DNA from 3 places in the Mesorhizobium sp. WSM4983 genome. Region 2 is predicted to be linked to each of the others. Evidence: predicted binding sites of a transcription regulator. Region 2 holds the regulator's gene; each other region holds the start of a gene.
What was found. Region 2 encodes LexA, which represses DNA repair genes until DNA is damaged. Its sites were predicted from a motif close to TGTTCNNNNTGTGTTCNG; they were not measured.
Positions count from the first base shown of each region.

Region 1 (7,293 bases), 190 kb from region 2:
AGTATCCGAGCTCGATGCACCTGTATGCCAATGTTGTGTTTCAGCCCGGCAATCTGCGTCCCAGGGTTTTTCTGCATGATGCAGACCACCCCTTGGTCGCCGCGCAGCGCGAAGGGGTAGATGTGAGGCAGATCGAGCGCTGGGTTGCGCTAACCCATCGCTCTTAGATTCAGGCTTAGTCCATCCACAAGCCGGTGCGCTTGTGCCAGTCGGCGATCGATTCTTCGGGATAGAACTCGAACACCTTGTCGTTCTCGCCGATCGCCGGCTCGACCCAGCTCGCCTTGTATTTCAGCATCAGGTGCACCTTTTCCGGCGGCTTCGGCAGGTCGCTGTCGATCGCCGAGGCGAAGGGATGGACGAGGTCCGGCCAAGTCGGGTCGTAGAGCCAGAGCGCGGCGCCGCATGTCTTGCAGAAATTGCGCTCGCCGGTCGAGACCTCGCAGTGCGGATGCTCGTCGTCCTCGATCTCAGCGCGGTAGACGCCGAGATTGGGCTTGCCGGTGACCTTGAGCGTTTCGTTGTCGGCGCCGAGATTGATGGCAAAACCGCCGCCGCCCTGCTGCTTGCGGCAGATCGAGCAGTAGCAGAGCATGAACGGCACGGGCGTGTGACTTTCCACCTCGAAGCGGACGGCGCCGCAGCGGCAGGAGCCTTTGAGCAGGACAGGCATGGCGCGAAACTCCATTTCATGTCTCAACCTGTCAGCATGCTGTTGGTTGCTGCGATGACAAGGCCCATGCCGGATGAGATGATTGCGGCATGGACAATGACCGCCTCGAAGAATTGTTCGAGAGCCTGGGGCCGATCAGCATCCGAAAACTGTTCGGCGGCAAGGGAATCTATTGCGACGGCGTCATCGTCGCGGTGGTCGTGCGCGGCGAACTGATGCTGAAGGCCGACGAGGAGACGATCCCCGAATTCGAGGCCGCCGGCTGTAGCCAATGGACCTATACCGGCTCGCGGCACGGCAAGGAGGTGGCGATGCCCTATTGGAGCGTTCCCGACAGCGCCTTCGACGATCCCGACGAAATGGCGGTCTGGGCGCGGCGCGCTTATGAAGCGGGGCGGCGCGCGGGCAGATAAGGCTTACAGCGCCTTCGCGATCTCCGCCGCCAGCCGCGCATTGTTTTCGACCAGCGCGATGTTGGTCTTGAGGCTGCGGCCGCCGGTGAGCTCCAAAATCCACGACAGGAGGAACGGCGTCACGGCTTTGCCGGTGATGTTCTGCGCTTCGGCCGCCTTTTGCGCGGCCTGGATGTAGCCGTCCATCTCGGCTGCCGGGATCTCGTCGTTCTGCGGCACCGGATTGGCGACCAGTATGCCGCCGCCGAGGCCGAGCGCCTGCCGGATATGATAGAAATGCGCGATATCTTCAGGCGCATGCAACGTCAGCGGCGCGCGGAAGGGCGATTGCCTGGACCAGAAGGCCGGCATGGTCTCGCAGCCATGGCCGATGACTGGCACGCCGCGCGTCTCCAGCACTTCCAGCGTCTTTTCGATGTCGAGGATCGCCTTGGCGCCGGCCGAGACGACGACGACCGGCGTGCGCGCCAGCTCGTCGAGGTCGGCCGAGATGTCAAAACTCTTTTCGGCGCCCTTGTGGACGCCGCCGATGCCGCCGGTGGCGAAGACCTTTATGCCGGCCATGTGCGCGGCGATCATGGTGGCGGCCACGGTGGTGCCGCCGGTGCGCTTTTGGGCGACGGCAAAGCCGATATCGGCACGCGACAGCTTCATGGCGTCGCCGGTCATGGCAAGCGATTCGCGCTCGCCATCGGAAAGGCCAATCTTGATGCGTCCATCGACCACGGCGATCGTCGCCGGCACGGCGCCGCTCTCGGCGATGATCTGCTCGACCTTGGCGGCCATCGCGCCATTGTCGGGGTATGGCATACCGTGGGTAATGATGGTGCTTTCCAGCGCCACCACAGGCCGCCCGGCGGCAAGCGCCTCCGCCACTGGCGGATGAATGTCGATGAAGGGGCGGGCGGTTTCGGGCGTCATGTCCGTTCTCCACTCCGGAGAAAACACTCCGGCAAGATAGTTTGTGGCCCTATGCCACCACCCGTGCCTCGGGCACAAGGGCAAGCGCCTGGCCAAAACTGCCGGCGGTGAAAGACGGTACCGCCTCAGCGCTCTCGATGGCGAGCATCGCCGCGGCAACACCTTCGCGCAGTGCCCTCCGCAAAGGCAGCCCGCGCAGCAGCGCGGCAACCGTTGCTCCGGTCAGGGCGTCGCCGGCGCCGGTTACGTCGGCAACTCGTCGCGGGGAGGGCGGGTCGATGGCGAAGACGCCCGATTGGTCGAAGCCGAGCACCGGAGCACTGCCGGCCGTGATCACGCCTGCCGTCAAGCTCAGCCGCCTGAGTTCCCCGACAAGATCGCGGCCGGAAATATCCGCACCAGCCAGCGCCGCCGCCTCTCGGCGGTTCATGAACAGCAGCGAAAGATTGCCGAGCAGCGGCGCCAGCCGCACCACCTTGGCCGGCGAGATGGCGATGGCGAAAATCGGCCTGTCGCCGGCTTGCGCAACCAGACGCTCGAGGGCCGCCGTTGGCAGGTTCGCGTCGCAGAGGATCGCGTCTGCCTCGGCGATCGCCTCGCGCGCCTTGGCGCGGCGGATCTGCTTGGGGAAGGCGAGGTCGTAAAGGCCCATATCGGCAAAGCCGACGATCAACTCCCCCTCGCTGTCGATCAGCGCAGTGTAGCTCGGCGTCGTGCGGTCGAGGAACACCGCCGAAAGGTCGGCGATGCCGGCCTCGTCGATCGCCGATGCGACGGTCTCACCCGCCGCATCGCCGCCGCGCACCGAAAGCAGCGAGGCCGAGACGCCGCGCTTCACAATGCTGCGCAGCGCGTTGAAGACGCCGCCGCCGACATCCTCGCGCATGATGCCGGGATTGGATGCGGCGGGCACGTAAGGGCCCGAGACCTGGCCGCGCCGGTCGATATGGGCGCCGCCCAGCGCCAGGATGTTTGGGGATGTCGGCATGCCGCGGAGGTGACCTCGTTGATTGTTTGCGTGCGCACACTAGGTTTCCGCGCATCGCCCCGCAATCGGGTCGCGATTCGGGCCGCCCAGATAACGAGATCTCGCTTGGATCAGCAGCACTGGTTCACGCCATCTCTAGTGAGACAAAAATAGAACAAATCCAGATATTGTTTGTTTTCCAGTCATTTGCTGCCTCTTGCCAGATGAGAACAAAAAAGGTACAAACTGGCAGGGATCACGGATTGTCCGGCCTTCATTGACGACCAAGGGGTGATGTATCATGGCTCAGAATAGTTTGCGGCTTGTAGAGGATAAGGCAGTGGACAAATCAAAGGCTCTGGATGCGGCGCTGTCGCAAATCGAGCGCGCTTTCGGCAAGGGCTCGATCATGCGGCTCGGCGCCAATGAGCAGGTGGTCGAGATCGAAACCGTGCCGACGGGATCGCTGGGGCTGGACATCGCGCTCGGCGTTGGCGGGCTGCCGCGCGGCCGCATCATCGAAATCTACGGGCCGGAAAGCTCGGGCAAGACGACGCTGGCGCTGCACACGGTTGCGGAAGCCCAGAAGAAGGGCGGTATCTGCGCCTTCGTCGATGCCGAGCACGCGCTCGATCCGGTCTATGCCCGCAAGCTCGGCGTGGACCTCGAAAACCTCCTGATCTCGCAGCCCGACACGGGTGAGCAGGCGCTGGAGATCTGCGACACGCTGGTGCGCTCCGGCGCAATCGACGTTCTGGTGGTCGATTCGGTGGCGGCGCTGACGCCGCGCGCCGAAATCGAGGGCGAGATGGGCGACGCGCTGCCCGGCCTGCAGGCCCGCTTGATGAGCCAGGCGCTGCGCAAGCTGACCGCGTCAATCTCGCGCTCCAACACCATGGTCATCTTCATCAACCAGATCCGTATGAAGATCGGCGTCATGTTCGGCTCGCCGGAAACCACGACCGGCGGCAACGCGCTGAAATTCTACGCCTCGGTGCGCCTCGACATCCGCCGCATCGGCTCGGTCAAGGATCGCGACGAAGTGGTCGGCAACCAGACCCGCGTCAAGGTGGTGAAGAACAAGCTGGCTCCGCCCTTCAAGGTGGTCGAGTTCGACATCATGTATGGCGAGGGCGTGTCGAAGACCGGCGAGCTCGTCGATCTCGGGGTCAAGGCCGGCGTGGTCGAGAAGTCGGGCGCCTGGTTCTCCTACAATTCGCAGCGTCTCGGTCAGGGCCGTGAGAACGCCAAGCTTTTCCTGCGCGACAATCCGGACACGGCGCGCGAGATCGAGCTGGCGCTGAGGCAGAATGCCGGGCTGATCGCCGAAAAATTCCTCGAGAACGGCGGCTCCGAAGGCGGTGGTGACGACAGCTTCGAGGACGAGGCTGGCGCGATGTAGGCACTGCCGGAGTTCGGCCATAATCCGGATCCATTATCTAAAGCTGATGTAATCGAGTTCCCTAGTACTGCGTTCGAACCGCCGGCCTTCGTGCCGGCGGTTTGCGTTTGGGGGGCGAGGGCACAGGCCGCCCGGCCGGAGGATTGGCGTTGGTTCCGTGTTTCTGGACAGGGTCAAGAGCTACGGCTAAAAGGCCAATCTATCTTCTGACACACGAAAGCCCATTTGCCGCCGGCCTGGCCGGCGGTTTTCGCGAAAAGGCAGTATCCATGAGTGGCGTGAACGAGATCCGGTCGACATTCCTCGACTACTTCCGCAAGGAGGGCCATGAGATCGTCGCCTCCAGCCCGCTGGTGCCGCGCAACGATCCGACGCTGATGTTCACCAACGCCGGCATGGTGCAATTCAAGAACGTGTTCACCGGCCTGGAGAAGCGGTCCTATTCGCGCGCCGCGACCGCGCAGAAGAGCGTGCGCGCCGGCGGCAAGCACAACGATCTCGACAATGTCGGCTACACCGCGCGCCATCTCACCTTTTTCGAGATGCTCGGCAATTTCTCGTTCGGCGATTATTTCAAGGAGCGCGCGATCGAGCTTGCCTGGAACCTGATCACCAAGGAATTCGGCCTGCCGAAGGACAAGCTTCTGGTCACCGTCTATCACACCGATGACGAGGCGGCCGGCTACTGGAAGAAGATCGCCGGCTTCTCAGACGATCACATCATCCGCATTCCGACCTCTGACAATTTCTGGGCGATGGGCGACACCGGTCCCTGCGGTCCGTGCTCGGAGATATTCATCGATCGCGGCGAGCATATCTGGGGCGGTCCGCCCGGCAGCCCGGAGGAGGACGGCGACCGGTTCCTCGAATTCTGGAACCTGGTGTTCATGCAATATGAGCAGGTGACGAAAGACGAGCGCATCGACCTGCCGCGCCCGTCGATCGACACCGGCATGGGCCTGGAGCGCATGGCTTCGATCCTTCAGGGAGTGGAGAGCGTCTTTGAGACCGACCTGTTCCGGCATTTGATCGATGCGGCATGCTCAGCGCTCGGGCACGGTCACAACCAGGAGAACGCAGCATCCTTCCGCGTGATCGCGGATCATTTGCGCTCGTCATCCTTCCTGGTGGCCGACGGCGTGCTGCCCTCCAATGAAGGCCGCGGCTATGTGCTGCGTCGCATCATGCGTCGTGCCATGCGCCATGCGCAACTGCTCGGCGCCAAGGAGCCGCTGATGTGGAAGCTGGTGCCGGCGCTGGTACGCGAGATGGGCCAGGCCTATCCGGAACTGGTGCGTGGCGAAGCGCTGATCACCGAGACGCTGAAGCTCGAGGAGACGCGCTTCCGCAAGACGCTGGTCCGCGGTCTCGGCCTGCTTTCGGAGGCGACGGAACAGCTGCACGCCGGCGCCATGCTGGATGGCGAGACGGCCTTCAAGCTCTACGACACCTATGGCTTCCCGCTCGACCTGACGCAGGATGCGCTGCGCCAACGCGACATCTCGGTCGATCTTGCCGGCTTCACCGCTGCGATGGAGCGGCAGAAGGCGGAAGCGCGCGCGCACTGGGCGGGGTCGGGCGAAGCGGCGACCGAGACGGTCTGGTTCCCGGTGCGCGAGCAGACCGGCGCCACCGATTTCCTCGGTTACGAGACGGAAGAGGCGGAAGGCCTGATCCAGGCCCTGGTCAAGGATGGCAAGATCGTCGACAGCGCCGGGCAGGGCGACGCGGTTGCCGTCGTCGTCAACCAGACGCCATTCTATGGCGAATCCGGTGGCCAGATGGGCGATACCGGCATGATTTCCGGCGACGGCTTCTCGATCGAGGTCACCGACACGCAAAAGAAGGCCGACGGGCTTTTCGTGCATTTGGGCAAGGTGACGCGCGGTACGATCAAGACCGGCGCTGCCGTGGAGCTAAAGGTCGATCACGCGCGCCGTTCGAAGCTGCGCGCCAATCACTCCGCGACGCATCTCATCCACGAGGCGCTGCGTGAGGTGCTGGGCACCCATGTCGCTCAGAAGGGTTCGCTGGTCGCGCCTGATCGCCTCCGCTTCGACATTTCGCACAACAAGCCGATCTCGGCCGAGGAGCTCGAGGATGTCGAGCGCATGGCCAACGAGATCGTCGTGCAGAACAGTCCGGTGACGACGCGGCTGATGTCGGTGGACGATGCTATTGCCGAGGGCGCGATGGCGCTGTTCGGCGAGAAATACGGCGACGAGGTGCGCGTCGTTTCGATGGGCACCGGCCTGCACGGCGCCAAGGCCAACCGTCCCTATTCGGTCGAGCTCTGCGGCGGCACGCATGTCAGGTCGACCGGCGATATCGGCCTTGTGCGCATCCTGTCGGACAGCGCGGTCGCCGCCGGCGTGCGCCGCATCGAGGCGCTGACCGGCGAGGCGGCGCGCAAGCATCTCGACGAGCAGGACAAGCGCCTGAAGGCAGCCGCGGCGACCTTGAGGATCTCGCCGGCCGACGTTCCTGCGCGTGTCGAGACTTTGCTCGAGGAGCGCAAGAAACTCGAGAAAGAGCTCGCCGAGGCGCGCAAGAAACTGGCCCTTGGCGGCGGCGCGGCCGTTGCCGATGCTCCGGCCACCAACGAGACGGTTGCGGGTGTCGGCTTCCTCGGCAAAGCGGTCAGCGGTGTCGCGCCGAAGGACCTGAAGCCGCTTGCGGATGCCGGCAAGAAGACGCTGGGCTCCGGCGTGGTCGTCTTTATCGGCGCCGGCGAGGACAACAAGGCGAGCGTGGTGGTCGGCGTCACCGACGACTTGACCGGCCGCTTCAGCGCTGTCGATCTCGTCCGTGTTGCGTCCGCCGCGCTTGGCGGGCAGGGCGGCGGCGGGCGTCCCGATATGGCGCAAGCCGGCGGCCCCGACGCCTCCAAGGCGGACGACGCCATCGCGGCGGTAAA
Region 1 is NZ_JARTVM010000001.1:377,284-384,576, reverse strand. It holds gene P9254_RS02040 (DUF2199 domain-containing protein) at 1-167, shown strand, start outside; gene P9254_RS02035 (GFA family protein) at 176-673, opposite strand; gene P9254_RS02030 (TfoX/Sxy family protein) at 763-1,086, shown strand; gene P9254_RS02025 (pseudouridine-5'-phosphate glycosidase) at 1,090-2,007, opposite strand; gene P9254_RS02020 (carbohydrate kinase family protein) at 2,057-2,995, opposite strand; gene recA (recombinase RecA) at 3,276-4,376, shown strand; gene alaS (alanine--tRNA ligase) at 4,646-7,293, shown strand, end outside.
Region 1: the regulator LexA is predicted to act here: its motif matches at 3,201-3,218, upstream of recA (recombinase RecA).

Region 2 (7,293 bases):
CCTGCTGTTTGCCGACACCATACCTGCCGAGGCAGTACCGGTTTTGGTTCCCGTACCGCGTCCGGCCACCGAGATTTTGCCGCCGGACGGCGATGCTTCGCTACAAGCTCCTCCGCCGGCGGCCATCGACTTAATCCGCAGGCGGTTCCGCCGTGCCTCGTTTTCCGTGTTTCGCCGGGGTGTGGCCGAGGCAGCCTCAACCGAGCTCGACCGCGGCATCGGCTTCCTGCTGGTGCCGGTGTTCCTGGCCGCCGGCGTGATACTCTATTATTCCGTGAGCGCCGAGCCGGATCTTTACAGACCGCTGGCGGCGGTGGCGCTGATGGCTCTATGCGCGGCGGTTTCGCGCCCCTGGCTGAAGACACACCTGGTCTTTATGGCGGCGCTGTTTTGCGCGCTGGGCTTCGTCGCCGCGAAGGTCGAGACCTGGCGCGCCGCTACACCGATGCTCGGCTCCGAAATCCAGACGCGGCTGACAGGCCGCGTCGTCATCGCCGAGGAAATGGCCAATGGCCGCGTCAGGCTGACCATCGATCTCGTCTCGACCGCGCATCCAAAGCTGCGCTACGCACCGGATCGCGTCAGGGTCTCGGCACGCAGGATCCCGGCCGGCATGAAGGCCGGATCGCTGGTGACGGGTTACGCGCGGCTCCTGCCGCCGACAGGGCCGGTCCGTCCGGAAAGTTATGATTTTTCCTTCGACAGCTATTTTTCCGGCATCGGCGGCAGCGGATTTTTCCTCGGCGACCCGAAACTCATTCCGCCAACCGACCCGATCGGCCAGACGAGCATCGCCTCGGCCATCGAGAACGCGCGCGAAAATATTGCCGACCACATCAGAAGCACCGTCGGCGGACCCGAAGGCGAAATTGCCGCCGCACTGATCGTCGGCGTGCGCGCCGGCATTCCGGAGGACATCAACGAGGCGATGCGGCGGACCGGCATCTATCACATCATCTCGATTTCGGGCCTGCACATGGCGCTGGTCGCCGGCACGGTCATGCTTCTGCTGCGCGGCGCCTTTGCGCTGTTCCCGGATTTTTCGTCACGCCGGCCGGTGAAGAAATATGCCGCGGCAATCGCGCTTATGTCGATCGCCGCCTACCTCCTCATCTCCGGCGTGGTGGTCGCCGCCGAGCGAAGCTTCATCATGCTGGCCGTGATGCTGATCGCCGTGCTTTTCGACCGCGCCGCGCTGACGATGCGCAATTTGGCGATCTCGGCCATCGCCGTCATCCTGGTGTCGCCGCATGAAGTGGTTGGCCCGAGCTTTCAGATGTCGTTCGCGGCAACCGCCGCCCTTGTCGGCGCCTATGCCGGCTGGTCCGACTACCGCGCCGGCAAGGTGAGAGCGCCGCCGGCAAAGCGTTCGTTCCTGCGGTTCATGTCGCACAAACTGGCAGTCGGAGCAGGTGGCGCCGCGATGACGTCGATCATTGCCGGAAGTGCCACGGCGCTGTTTGCCATCTGGCATTTCCAGCGCGTCTCGCCGCTTAGCCTGCTGGCCAATCTCGCGATCATGCCGATCGTCACGATCGTGATGTTTCTCGCCGTCGCCAGCGCGGTCATGATGCCGTTCGGCTTCGACGGGCCCTTCCTCTATTTGATGGGCAAGGGCCTGGCGGCGATGATCGCGATCTCGGCGTGGATTTCGGAGTGGTCGCCGGTCGATGCCGTGGGCCTGATCTCGATCCATTCGGTGCTGCTGGCGACGATCGCGCTCGTCATCGCCACGATGGCGACTACGTGGCTCAGGCTGGCCGCGATTCCTTTCGCTGCCGCGGCCGTCATGATGATCCCGCAGGTGCGCACGCCCGACCTGCTGATCTCGGAGGACGCGCATCTGGTGGCGATGCCGATCGGCGGCGGCGAACTCGCCATCAATCGTGCCCGCTCGAACGAGTTCACCACCGATAACTGGAAACGCGCGCTCAAGGCCGAAACGATCGTGCCGCCGGAGACATTCGCCAAGGGCACGCTGGACATAGCCGATCCCGTCGACCTGCCGCCTGGATCGCCCTTTTACTGCACGGGCGATCTCTGCATTGGCCGGCATCCATCAGGCGCGATCGTCGCGCTCGCCGAAAAACGCGAAGCTGCCCGGCCTGCCTGCGACTTCGCAGACCTCATCGTCATCAACGACGCCACGGCCTACAATCCCTGCCGCGATCCGCGTGTCCTCGTTGTCACCAAGCGGCAGCTCGCGCGCGACGGCAGTGCCGCCGTCTTCTTCGATCCGCAATCGGCGACGGCGCGAGCAACCATTCAATACGCCGTCGAAAAACCGTACCGCCCTTGGCACGAACAGCGGCGCTACTCGCGTGAGGCGAGGGGGTTGGCGCCTTACAAGAAGCCCGAGAAGCCGAAAGCCAAGCCGCAGCCCCTCAGTAGCGGCGGATGAGCCCGACGAGCTTGCCCTGAACCTTGACGCGATCGGGACCGAAGATGCGCGTCTCATAGGCCGGATTGGCAGCCTCGAGCGCGATGGAGGCGCCCTTGCGGCGGAAGCGCTTCAGCGTCGCCTCCTCGTCATCGACCAGCGCCACGACGATCTCCCCGGGGCTCGCAGTGCTGGCGTTGCGGATGATGACCGTGTCGCCGTCGAAGATGCCGGCCTCGATCATCGAATCGCCTTTGACCTCGAGCGCGTAGTGCTCGCCGCCCGCGATCATGTCCGGCGGCACTGTGATCGAATGCGTCTGGTGCTGGATGGCGTCGATCGGCACGCCGGCGGCAATGCGACCCATCACCGGGATGGAGACGGCTGAAACGGCGTCGTCGTCATTGCTGGGCGTCGGCGTGCGGGCGGGCGCCGCGGGTTTGATCTGGCGGCCGAGATTGCCTTGGCCGCCCTGGATGACGCTCGGCGAGAATTTCTTCGCCGCATTGAGGCCGGGCGCGATCGAGTCAGGTAGGCGCAGCACTTCAAGAGCACGCGCCCGGTTCGGAAGCCGGCGAATGAAACCGCGCTCCTCCAGCGCCGTGATCAGGCGGTGGATGCCCGATTTCGAGGCAAGGTCGAGCGCTTCCTTCATCTCATCGAAAGACGGCGGAATGCCGCTTTCCTTGAGCCGTTCATGGATGAACATCAGCAGTTCATGTTGTTTGCGCGTCAGCATGGCGGCCCCCATGGGTTCTGAAACCAGAATCAGAAAAACAAACCCAGAACAAACACTATCTGTTCCAGTTGTGTTCCGCAACCGTTTAAAGTTTAGTGAATGTGTTGACGTTTTGTTCAGCGTAACATCAGAACGGTGCATTCCTCGCCGGCTTCAGCCGCCGGTGCGAAGGGTTGGCGCACGATCAGGCCATTGGCATCGGCGAGCATCCTCAACATCGAGGAATCCTGGATGCCGAACGGTGTTGCGATCAACCCCCCCGCATCTTCGCGGACCACGGCGCGCACATAGTCCTGCCTCAGATCGTTGGCGTGCATTGCGGCGCCTAGCCGGGCCGTGCGGATTTCCTGCCGGCAGGACCGGCCGCCCAGCCGCGCCAGAAGCGGCTTCAGGAACACCTGCGAGCAGACCAGGCTTGCGACCGGATTGCCGGGCAGGCCGATGCAGCGAATGTCGCCGAGCCGGCCAAACATCAACGGCTTGCCGGGACGCATGGCGATCTTCCAGAAGTCGAGCTGCATGCCTTCGCCGGTCAGCACGTCATGGATCAAGTCGTGGTCGCCGACGGAGGCGCCGCCAAGCGTGACGATGACGTCGGCGCCGGCCTTGACCGCCTTCTTGACCAGGGCCGCGACCGCGTCCTTGCGGTCGGCGGCGATGCCGAGGTCGAGCGAGCGCGCGCCGACCGACTGGGCCGTAGCTGTGACGCCACAGGCATTCGACGAGATGATCTGGTCGGGGCCGAGCGCGCTGCCCGGCGGCAGCAATTCATCGCCGGTGGCGATGATGGCGAGCAGCGGCTGCCGCACCACGTTGAGACTCGGATGGTTGGCCGATGCCGCCAGCGAAAGCGCCGCCGGATCGAGCTGGCGGCCTTTTTCGAGGAGCAGGTCGCCCTCGCAGAAGTCGAGGCCGCGGCGACGGACGTTGCGTCCCTCCGCGGTCGGCTCGGTCACTTCGATGCCGCCGCCGCCGAGATCGCGGACATTCTCCTGGATAACGATGGTATCGGCGCCTTCGGGGAGCGGCGCGCCGGTGAAGATGCGCACGGCCTCGCCCTTGCCGACAGAGCCGGTGAAGCCACGCCCGGCGGGCGCCATGCCGATCACGGAGAGCCGGGCCGGCGCCGAGGCTACGTCGGCGGCCCGTACGGCATAGCCGTCCATCGCCGACGCATTGAAGGGCGGCTGGGTGCGCAGAGCCACCACCGGGTCGGCCAGCACCCGGCCGGCTGCTTCGGCCAGCGGCACGCTTTCGCCTGGCAGCGCGGTCGCGCCGTCCAACAGGCGTTGGAGCGCCTCGGCGACCGGAAGCAAAGCCATGCTAAGAACCGGCCTTGTAGTCGCCCGACTTGCCGCCGGTCTTCTCGACCAGCCTGATGCCGGAAATCGCCATGGCGCGGTCCGCTGCCTTGGCCATGTCGTAGATGGTGAGGCAGGCGACCGACGCCGCGGTCAGCGCCTCCATTTCCACCCCGGTCTTGCCGGTAACCCTGGCAAGCGCGCTGACCCTCAGGCCAGGGAGCGCGTGGTCGGGCTCGATCTCGACGGCAACCTTGGTGAGAAGGAGGGGATGGCAAAGCGGGATGAGCTCATGCGTCTTCTTGGCCGCCATGATGCCGGCGATGCGCGCCGTGCCCAGCACGTCGCCTTTCTTGGCGTCGCCGGCCAGGATCATCTCCAGCGTTTCCGGCTGCATGGTGACATACCCTTCGGCGATGGCCGTGCGCGTCGTCTCGGCCTTGCCGCCGACATCGACCATGTTGGCTTCGCCCTTGGCGCCGAGATGCGTAAGCGCGGGCATCCTCAAACGGCCTCGGCCGGCGCCTTGCCCGTCAGCAGAAGGGCGGTCGCGGCGGCCACGTCGGCCTGCCGCATCAGGCTTTCGCCAACGAGGAAGGTGCCGATCTTGCTCTTTTCCAGCCGCCGGCAGTCCTGATGGGTGAAGATGCCGCTCTCGCTGACCAGCAGCCGGTCGTCCGGGACCATGGCGGCAAGCCGCTCGGAAACGTCGAGGCTGGTTTCGAAGGTTCTCAAATCGCGGTTGTTGATGCCGATCAGCCGCGACGAGAGGCGAAGCGCGCGTTCCATCTCCTGTTCGTCATGCACCTCGACCAGCGCGTCCATGCCGAGATCGAAGGCCGTGACTTCCAATTCACTGGCCAAGGCGTCGTCGACGCTCGCCATGATGATGAGGATCGCGTCCGCGCCCCAGGCGCGGGCTTCATGAACCTGATACGGGTCGAAGAGGAAATCCTTGCGCAGGGCGGGCAGGCCAACGGCGGCGCGCGCTGCGGTCAGAAAGCCGGGCGCGCCCTGGAAGGACGGTGCGTCGGTCAGCACCGAAAGACAGGCAGCACCGCCTTGCTGATAGGCCCTGGCGAGCGCCGGCGGGTCGAAGTCGGCGCGGATCAAGCCCCTGGAAGGGCTGGCCTTCTTGATCTCCGCAATCAGCGTGAAGCCGCCGGCCTTCCGCTTGGCCTCAAGCGCCGCAAGGAAGCTGCGCGGGGGTTCCGCATCCTTGGCCTTCGCCTTGACCTCGGCAAGCGGCGCGCTGAGCTTCGCGGCGGCGATCTCATCGCGCTTGTAGGCTTCGATCTTGCGCAGGATATCGGACAAAATTCTAACCGTTCGAAATCTCGATGAGCTTGTCGAGCACCGCCAGCGCCCGGCCGCTGTCAATGGCCTGCGCTGCTGCCTCGATGCCATCGCCGAGCGTCGTCGCCTTGCCGGCCACCACCAGCCCGGCGCCGGCATTCATCAGCACGGTGTCGCGATAAGCGCCGGCAGCGCCGCCCAGCATATCGCGCAATGCCCTGGCATTGTAGGCCGCTTCGCCGCCGCGCAGATCTTCCTTGTTATGCCGCTTCAGTCCGACCGCTTCCGGAGTGAGGGTAAAGGTGCGGATCTCGCCGCCGGCGAGCTCTGCGACCTGCGTCTCGCCCGTGGTGGTGATCTCGTCATAACCGTCGCCGTGCACGATCCAGGCATGATCGGTACCCAGCGCCTTCAGCGTCTCAGCCACCGGCATGATCCATTCGGGCAGGAAGACGCCAACCATCTGCCGGCCGACGCCGGCTGGATTCGACAGCGGCCCGAGCAGATTGAAGATGGTGCGCGTGCCGAGCTCGCCCCGGACAGGACCGACATGCTTCATCGCCGGATGATGCGCTGGCGCGAACATGAAGCCGACGCCGGCTTCCTGGATGCAGCGGCCGATCGTCTCCGGTGCGATGTCGACTTTGACGCCTAGCGCCATCAGCACATCCGCCGCGCCGGTCAGCGAGGACAGGCCGCGATTGCCGTGCTTGGCCACCGGGACGCCCGCGGCGGCGATGACGAATGCCGATCCGGTCGAAATGTTGACCGAATGCGAATTGTCGCCGCCGGTGCCGACGATGTCGATGGCGCCGCGCGGGGCTTCGACGCGGAGCATCTTGGCGCGCATCGTGGCGACCGCGCCGGAGATCTCGCTCACGGCCTCGCCGCGCACGCGCAACGCCATCAGGAAGCCTCCGATCTGCCCCGGCGTCGCGTCGCCCGACATGATGATGTCGAAGGCCTCGCGCGCTTCCTCGAAGGAGAGCGCGGTGCCGGTCGCGACCTTGGCGATATATGTCTTAAGCGCGCTCATCGTGTCTGTGCTTGGGAAACGGCGGCCGGATCGATACGAACGTCATATTGCGACTGCAGCTGCGCCACCAGCTGATCGAGCAGGTCGTCGGATATGCCGGCGCTGAAAGATTTCTGCGCGTCTTCCGGGACAGAGCTGCCATCGGCGCCGGCAGGTTCGAAGACTTCGGCAACCTTGAACAGGATCTGACCGTCGCCGGTGGGCGAGGGGATCAGGCCCGTGCCGCCTTCGCCGACGCCGAACATGGCCGCCGCGCCCTCCTTGCCGAAATCGGCATCGTCGGCTTCGCGCTTCAGGCCGCGCTTGGTCTGCTTCTCGAGCTTCAGCTCGCCCGCGATCACGTCGAGCGTCGCACCGGCCTTGAGGCGCTTTTCCAACTCCCCGGCCTTGGCGGTGAGCCGCTTGTCGGTCTCGGCCGCGGTCCAGTCGGCCACCACCTTCTGGCGAACCTCGTCCAGCGTGCGGTCGCGCGCCGGCGTGATCGACTGGACTTCATAGAAAACGAAGCCGTTGGCGGCAGTGGTCAGGCCTTCATTCTCGG
Region 2 is NZ_JARTVM010000001.1:186,988-194,280, reverse strand. It holds gene P9254_RS01050 (ComEC/Rec2 family competence protein) at 1-2,401, shown strand, start outside; gene lexA (transcriptional repressor LexA) at 2,385-3,119, opposite strand; gene P9254_RS01040 (molybdopterin molybdotransferase MoeA) at 3,236-4,441, opposite strand; gene moaC (cyclic pyranopterin monophosphate synthase MoaC) at 4,443-4,922, opposite strand; gene trpC (indole-3-glycerol phosphate synthase TrpC) at 4,925-5,737, opposite strand; gene trpD (anthranilate phosphoribosyltransferase) at 5,742-6,752, opposite strand; gene P9254_RS01020 (peptidyl-prolyl cis-trans isomerase) at 6,749-7,293, opposite strand, start outside.

Region 3 (7,293 bases), 720 kb from region 2:
TTCGACATCGGCGCTGCGGCCCATGCCGAGCTGGTCGGGCGTCTGGTTGCCGAGCGGCAGGTAGAGCAGGCCAAGCTTCTCGTCGGCGCTCGCCGTTGACCACATGTTGGGCGAGTTGTTGGTGTAGTTCTGCCCCGCCGGCAGCGGCGTCGTCTGATCCGGTTTGCCGGAATCCCAATTCCACAACAGCGCGCCGGTGCCCGCGTCATAGGCGCGGATGACGCCCGACGGCTCCTCGGTCGAATAATTGTCGTTGACCGCGCCCCCAACGATGATCTTGCCGGCGAGGATGAGCGGCGCCGAGGTCGAATAGTAATAGCCCGACTTCGGAAAGGGCATGTTGGCCATCAGGTTCAGCGTGCCGCCTTCGGCGAAGGACGGACAAACTTGCCCGTTCGCGGCATCGAGAGCGATCAGCCGGGCGTCCGAAGTCGGCAGGTAGATGCGTGCCGCGCAGGGCTGGCCCGCCGCGATCTTCGCATCGGCGTAATAGGAAACTCCGCGGCAGGTCTGGTGCTGGCGGTTGGGATCGAGCTTGATCTTCGGGTCGTAGCGCCATTTCTCCTTGCCGGTCGCGGCATCGATGGCGATGGCGAAATTGTGGGGCGTGCAGATGTAGAGCGCATCACCGACCTTGAGTGGCGTTACCTGATAGGTCGTCTCGCCGATGTCGTCCGGACCCTTCATGTCGCCGGTGCGGTAGGTCCAGGCCGGCTGCAGCTTGGCGACATTATCCGGCGTGATCTGAGCGAGCGGCGAGTAACGCTGGCCGAACGGCGTGCGGCCGTAGAAATGCCATTCGCCCGCCGGCATGTCGCCGCCGAGATTGGCCGTCGGCGTCACCTTATCGGTGGTGAGCGTGCCGCCGATGTCCTTCGGATCGGCGGTCATCGAATAGCCAGCCACTGCAAGCGATGCGAGCACCGCCAGGATGAGCGGAGCGCGTCCGTCCGGACCGGTGAATCCCCGCCTGGCCCATGGCGTCAGCAGCCAGAGCGCGATGAGAACGATGATGCCGCCGCGCGGGCCGAGCTGCCACCAATCAAAGCCGGTTTCCCACACCGCCCAGCACAGCGAGGCGAGCACGATCGCGGCATAGAGCCAGAGCCCTGTCGATCTGCGGCGGAAAACGAGCCAGGCGGTGATCAGGAAGGCCAGTCCGGTAATCAGGTAGTACCAGCTGCCACCCAACGTCACCAGCCAGATGCCGCCGCCGCCGAGGACCAGGCCGATAAGCAAAAGGACGAGGGAGGTGATGGTGACAGCCAAGACGATACTCCTTCGACTGTTGCGCGCTTGCGGCGCCTCTGAGGCAACGGCTTGCCGTCCCTGCCCTGTTGGCAGCTTTCTCTCGCAAGTTGCGCCTGTCAAGGCGGCCCCGAACAGGAACAACTAGAACAAAACGGAGACACTTCTGGCCTTTCGCTGCCGAATCACTACATTCGGGGGCGATGTCCGGCTTTTCGGAAGACATGCCCTTTTTTGACGAACCGAATGCGCGGCCCGCCGCCCCATCCGGCCTTGCCGCGCGCGCCATGGCCGCACGCAACGCGCAGAACCGTGCGCCCGATTATCTGAACGGCCTCAATCCCGAACAGCGGCTCGCTGTTGAAACGACCGAAGGCCCGGTTCTGGTGCTGGCCGGCGCCGGCACCGGCAAGACGCGGGTGCTCACCACGCGAATCGCCCACATCCTTGCCACCGGCAGGGCCTTCCCCTCGCAGATTCTCGCCGTCACCTTCACCAACAAGGCCGCGCGCGAGATGAAGCAGCGCATCGGCTTGCTGATCGGCGAGCAGAATGTCGAGGGCATGCCCTGGCTCGGCACCTTCCACTCGATCGGCGTCAAGCTGCTGCGCCGGCATGCCGAGCTTGCCGGATTGAAATCCGATTTCACCATCCTCGATACCGATGACGTGGTGCGGCTGATCAAGCAGCTGGTCCAGGCCGAAAATCTGGACGACAAGCGCTGGCCGGCCAAGACCTTCGCGCAGATGATCGACAACTGGAAGAACAAGGGCCTTGGCCCCGACGAGATTCCGGAAGGCGACGCGCGCAGCTTCGGCAACGGCAAGGGGCGCCAGCTCTACAAGGCCTATCAGGAGCGGCTGCAGACGCTGAATTCCTGCGACTTCGGCGATCTCCTCTATCACCCGATCCGCATCTTCCGCGCCTATCCGGACGTGCTGAGGGACTATCACCGCAAGTTCAAATACATCCTGGTCGACGAGTACCAGGACACCAACACCGCGCAATACATGTGGCTGCGCCTGTTGGCGCAGAGGCCGCAATCCTCCCCCCTTGAGGGGGAGGTGTCCGCGAAGCGGACGGAGGGGGTCGCCGCGGAAGGCGCCGCCCAGTCATCAGGCGCCGGAGCGTCGAGCACTGCCGCGAGGACCCCTCCCGACCGGGCTTCACCCGGCCACCCTCCCCTCAAGGGGGAGGGAAACCGGCGTCAATCCACTGTCAACATTTGCTGCGTCGGCGACGACGACCAGTCTATCTATGGCTGGCGCGGCGCCGAGGTCGACAATATCCTGCGCTTCGACAAGGATTTTCCCGGCGCCACCATCATCAGGCTGGAGCGCAACTACCGCTCCACCGCGCATATACTGGGTGCGGCTTCGCATCTCATCGCCCACAATGAGGGCCGCTTCGGCAAGACGCTGTTCACCGACCGCAACGACCCCGAGGACGACAAGGTGCATGTCCATGCCGCCTGGGATTCGGAGGAAGAGGCGCGCGCCATCGGCGAGGCGATCGAGGCCTACCAGCGGCAAAAGCACAACCTCAACGATATGGCGATCCTGGTGCGCGCGTCCTTCCAGATGCGCGCCTTCGAAGACCGCTTCATCACGCTCGGCTTGAGCTACCGAGTCATCGGCGGCCCGCGCTTCTACGAACGGTTGGAAATCCGCGACGCGCTGGCCTTCTTCCGCGTCGTCGCCAACAGCGGCGACGACCTTGCCTTCGAGCGCATTGTCAACGTGCCGAAGCGCGGGCTCGGCGAAGCCACCATCCGCCAGATCCACGACACCGCGCGCGCCATGCAAATCCCGATGCTTGAGGCCGCGGCGACACTCGCCGAAAGCGACGAGTTGAAGCCGAAGCCGCGCGCCGCGCTGCGCGAGGTCGCGGCCAATTTCGAGCGCTGGCAGAAGGCGCTGGAGACCACGCCGCACACCGAGCTCGCCGAGACCATCCTCGAGGAGAGCGGCTACACCGACATGTGGAAGAACGACCGTTCGGCCGAAGCGCCCGGGCGGCTGGAGAACCTTAAGGAACTGATCCGCTCCATGGAGGAGTATGAATCCCTGCGTTCGTTCCTCGAGCATGTCGCGCTGGTCATGGAGGCAGAGCAGGGCGAATCGCTCGATGCGGTCTCCATCATGACGCTGCATTCGGCGAAAGGGCTTGAATTCGAGACCGTATTCTTGCCCGGCTGGGAGGAAGGTCTGTTCCCGCATCAGCGCGCGCTGGACGAAGGCGGCCGCTCCGGCCTCGAGGAAGAACGCCGCCTCGCCTATGTCGGCCTGACGCGCGCGAAAAAGAACCTGCACGTCTGGTTCGTCTCAAACCGCCAGATCCACGGCCTGTGGCAATCGACCATTCCGTCGCGTTTCGTCAATGAATTGCCGGAAGCCCATGTCGATGTCGCCGATGGCGGCAATTCCTATGGCGGCTATGGCAATCCCTATGGCGGCGGCTCCTTCGCCTCAGGCCGCGGCGGCGGCGGCCGGCAGAATCCCTACGGCGCCTCGCGCTTCGACAATATCGGCGCGGAAAAATCCGGCAGCTTCTCCAACACCTATGCGACACCCGGCTGGCAGCGCGCGCAGGCGAACCGCACCGAAGCGACCGACCGCAACTGGGGCACACGCTCCGGCCACCAGGTCGAACGCATCGGCTATGGCGAGACCGACAGCGGCTATGGCGCCGGCCGCACCTCGGTGAAAGGCCGCACCATCGAAGGCGAGCTGGTCGCCAAATCGGTCGCCGACACACCTTCGCCATTCAAGCTCGGCGACCGCGTCTTCCACCAGAAATTCGGCAACGGCAATATCGCCGCCATCGACGGCAACAAGCTGACCATCGACTTTGACAAGGCCGGCCAGAAACGTGTGCTGGACGGGTTTGTCACCAGCGTTTGAGCGGCGGCCGCCAACGGATTACCGTCCGAAAACCGCAGCCTCTCAGCGATACCGCGCCTGGTTCCATTTGTGGCCGAGCAGGGACAGGATGATGATCAGCCCGTTGAAGAACTGCACGTAGAAGCCGCTGAGGCCCGCGGCGACGACGCCGGTCTGGATGAACGACACGGTGACCGCGCCGATCGCGCCGCCGACCACTGTGCCGATACCGCCCCAGGTCGGCGTGCCGCCGACGAACACCGATGCCAGCACCGGCAGCAGGTAGCCGTCGCCCGCCGTCGGCCACCAGGTGAAGTTGATCATCACCGAGAAGGTTCCGGCGATCGCCGCCCCGATGCCGGTGAAGACGAACACCTTGACCCGGACGCGCTGAACGTCGATGCCCATTTGCTTGGCGCTGTCCGGATTGTCGCCGACCACCTTGACCTGGGCGCCGAAGCGGTGGCGGTTGTAGAGCAGCGCCGAAAACACGACGAAGGCGATCGCCCAGAAGATCTGCACCGGGATGCCCCAGAGCTGGCCGGAGAAGATCGCGTAAGCTGAGCTGTCGGCCAGACTGGTCAGCGCCGTCGACTTGCCCTCGTTGATGATCTGGATCAGCCCGCGCAGCAGGAAGTTCATGCCGAGCGTGGCAATCAGCGACGACAGGCCGCCATAGACCACCAGCGATCCGACCAGGAAGCCGAGCAGCGTGCCGGTGAGAAGCGCCGCGGCGATGCCGAGGAACGGATCGTAGCCGGCCTGCACGACGATCGCGAAGGCCCATGAGGCGAAACCCATCGTCGCCGGGAACGATAGGTCGATCTCGCCGCAGGTGACTACGAAGACCAGCGGCACGACAACGAACAGCGCGACGGGAAGCGTCGTCAGCACCGAGCTGTAAAGATACCAGGTGGTGAAGACGGTCGGGTTGGCGATCATGAAGATCGCCATCATGACGATGAACACGGCGAGCGTGCCTAGCGCCGCGCGATTGTCGAGGACGAAGCCGCGCAGCCAGTGATCGGAAGGATGACTCCACTGCTTGCCTGATTCTGTCGGGCCGCTTGCCCTTCCCAGAGGTGTTTGCAGATCGGGTTCCATGGCCTTGCTCATCACGCTCTCTGCTCCGCTCCGCCCGCCTCGTGTAGCCCTGGCAGGCCACCCGGATGCGCGATCTCTTCCATAAAGTTGATGAGGTCGTCGGCTGACTTGACCTCGCTGCGGTCAGCCGTCAACGCCACCTTGCCGCGGTCGAGCACCACGAAGCGGTCGGCGATGTCGAAGACATGATGAATGTTGTGGCCGATGAACAGGATCGAGCGGCCACTCGCCCGCACCTGGCGCACGAAATGGAAGACCTTGGCGGTCTCCGTCAGCGACAGCGCCGTCGTCGGCTCGTCGAGGATAATCAGCTCCGCCTGCTTGTAGATGGCGCGCGCGATCGCCACACCCTGACGCTCGCCGCCCGAAAGCTGGCCGACGATGGAATGCGGCGTGAACACTTTCGAGGTGAAGCCGATCTCACGCATCAGCCGGCTTGCCTCCTCGATCTCCTTGCCGACCTTGAGCCAGCCCATGAAGCCGGTCAGCTCGCGGCCCATGAAGATGTTGCGCACGATCGTTTGCTGCACGGCCAAAGCCCGGTCCTGGAACACCGTCTCGATGCCGGCATCGCGCGAGCGGGCGGCACTCCATCCGGTCACCGGCTTGCCGCGTACGAGGATGTCGCCGCTGGTCGGCTTGACCACGCCGGATAGGATCTTGATCAGCGTCGATTTGCCGGCGCCGTTGTCGCCGATGAGCCCGACCACCTCGCCGCGGTCGACGCTGAGGTTGACGCCGCCCAGCGCATAGACCTGGCCATAGGATTTCGTGATGTCGCGCAGTTCGATGATGCGTTCGCCCATGCGATCCTCGCTTGAACTGTCTGTCTGCCGGCCGCTTGCCGGCGATCCGGCCGGCCGGGCGTATTCCCGGCCGGCAGCCTGGGAGGTTAGCGCAGCGCCTGCTTGGCGAGCTCCGAGACGACCTGATAATTTTCAGGCGTCACGAAACCGGCGCCGGTGTCGACATTCATCGGCGCCAGTCCGAGCACCACCTGCTGGCAGAGGCTGAGGATCGGCAGATAGCCCTGCAGGAACGGCTGCTGGTCGGCCGTGAGCTGCACCCAGCCGCCCTTGAAGCCTTCGACGATCTGCGGGCTGGTGTCGAAGCCGAAGTTGAAGATGTCGCCAGGCTTGCGTCCCGCCGCCTGCATATAGGTGGCGACGTTGCCGAGCATCTGTCCGCCGGGATAGCCGACCGCCTTGACGTCGGGGTGGTTGAGCAGAGCCGCGGTGATCACCGGAATGGCGAGGTTCGGATCGGACGCCCACTCGCCGCTCGGCGGCGAGGACAGCTGGATCACCTCGACACCCGCCTCCTTCAGCGCCGCGACCGTGCCGCGCTCGCGCGCACCGCGATTCTCGTTCTCGAACGGGCCGATCATGATCGCCTTGTCGCCGGCCTTGAGCTTGCCGAGCTTGAACGCCTCGGCGCCGAGCGCGCGGCCCTGCTGCTCCTGCTGCGCGCCGACATAGCCGCCGCCGAATGCTTCCACCACCTTCGGCACCGGCACGTTCTGGTACATCATCTTGATGCCGTCCTTATGCGCCTGCTCGGCCAGCGGCATGATCGCGGCATCGCCCGGATGGCCCATCATGGCGATGCCTTGCGGCTTGACCGCGACCGCCTCGCGCAATTGCTGCACCATCTTCTCGACATCCCACTGGGAGAAGATGTAGTCGACCTTCGGCCCAAGATCGGCCGCCGCCTGCTTGGCGCCATTGTAGACGATGGTGCCGAAGGCGTCGCCCTCGGCGCCGCCGACGAAGAAGCGGATATGGACGTCCTTGCACCATTGGGCGTCAAGCGCCTTTGCCGGCAAGGTGGAGATCGAGGCGCAGAGCGCCGCGGCGGCCGCCACGACGGTCGAGCGCAGAACAGTCCTTCTGGTCGTGATGCTCATGCACGTTCCTCCCTTTTGGTCCCTCGCAACGGAGGGTTTCGACGATTGCTTCGGCCGTAGTCTTGGTGGCCGGCTCCTCCCGCCGGCCGGTCCTCACACCGGATTGGGCAGGTAGCTGGCTCCTCCCCTGCACTGCTTCAGATAGCCCAGCGC
Region 3 is NZ_JARTVM010000001.1:907,888-915,180, forward strand. It holds gene P9254_RS04575 (glucose/quinate/shikimate family membrane-bound PQQ-dependent dehydrogenase) at 1-1,269, opposite strand, end outside; gene P9254_RS04580 (ATP-dependent helicase) at 1,452-4,151, shown strand; gene P9254_RS04585 (ABC transporter permease) at 4,194-5,246, opposite strand; gene P9254_RS04590 (ATP-binding cassette domain-containing protein) at 5,246-6,040, opposite strand; gene P9254_RS04595 (substrate-binding domain-containing protein) at 6,127-7,140, opposite strand; gene P9254_RS04600 (sugar phosphate isomerase/epimerase family protein) at 7,234-7,293, opposite strand, start outside.
Region 3: the regulator LexA is predicted to act here: its motif matches at 1,394-1,411, upstream of P9254_RS04580 (ATP-dependent helicase).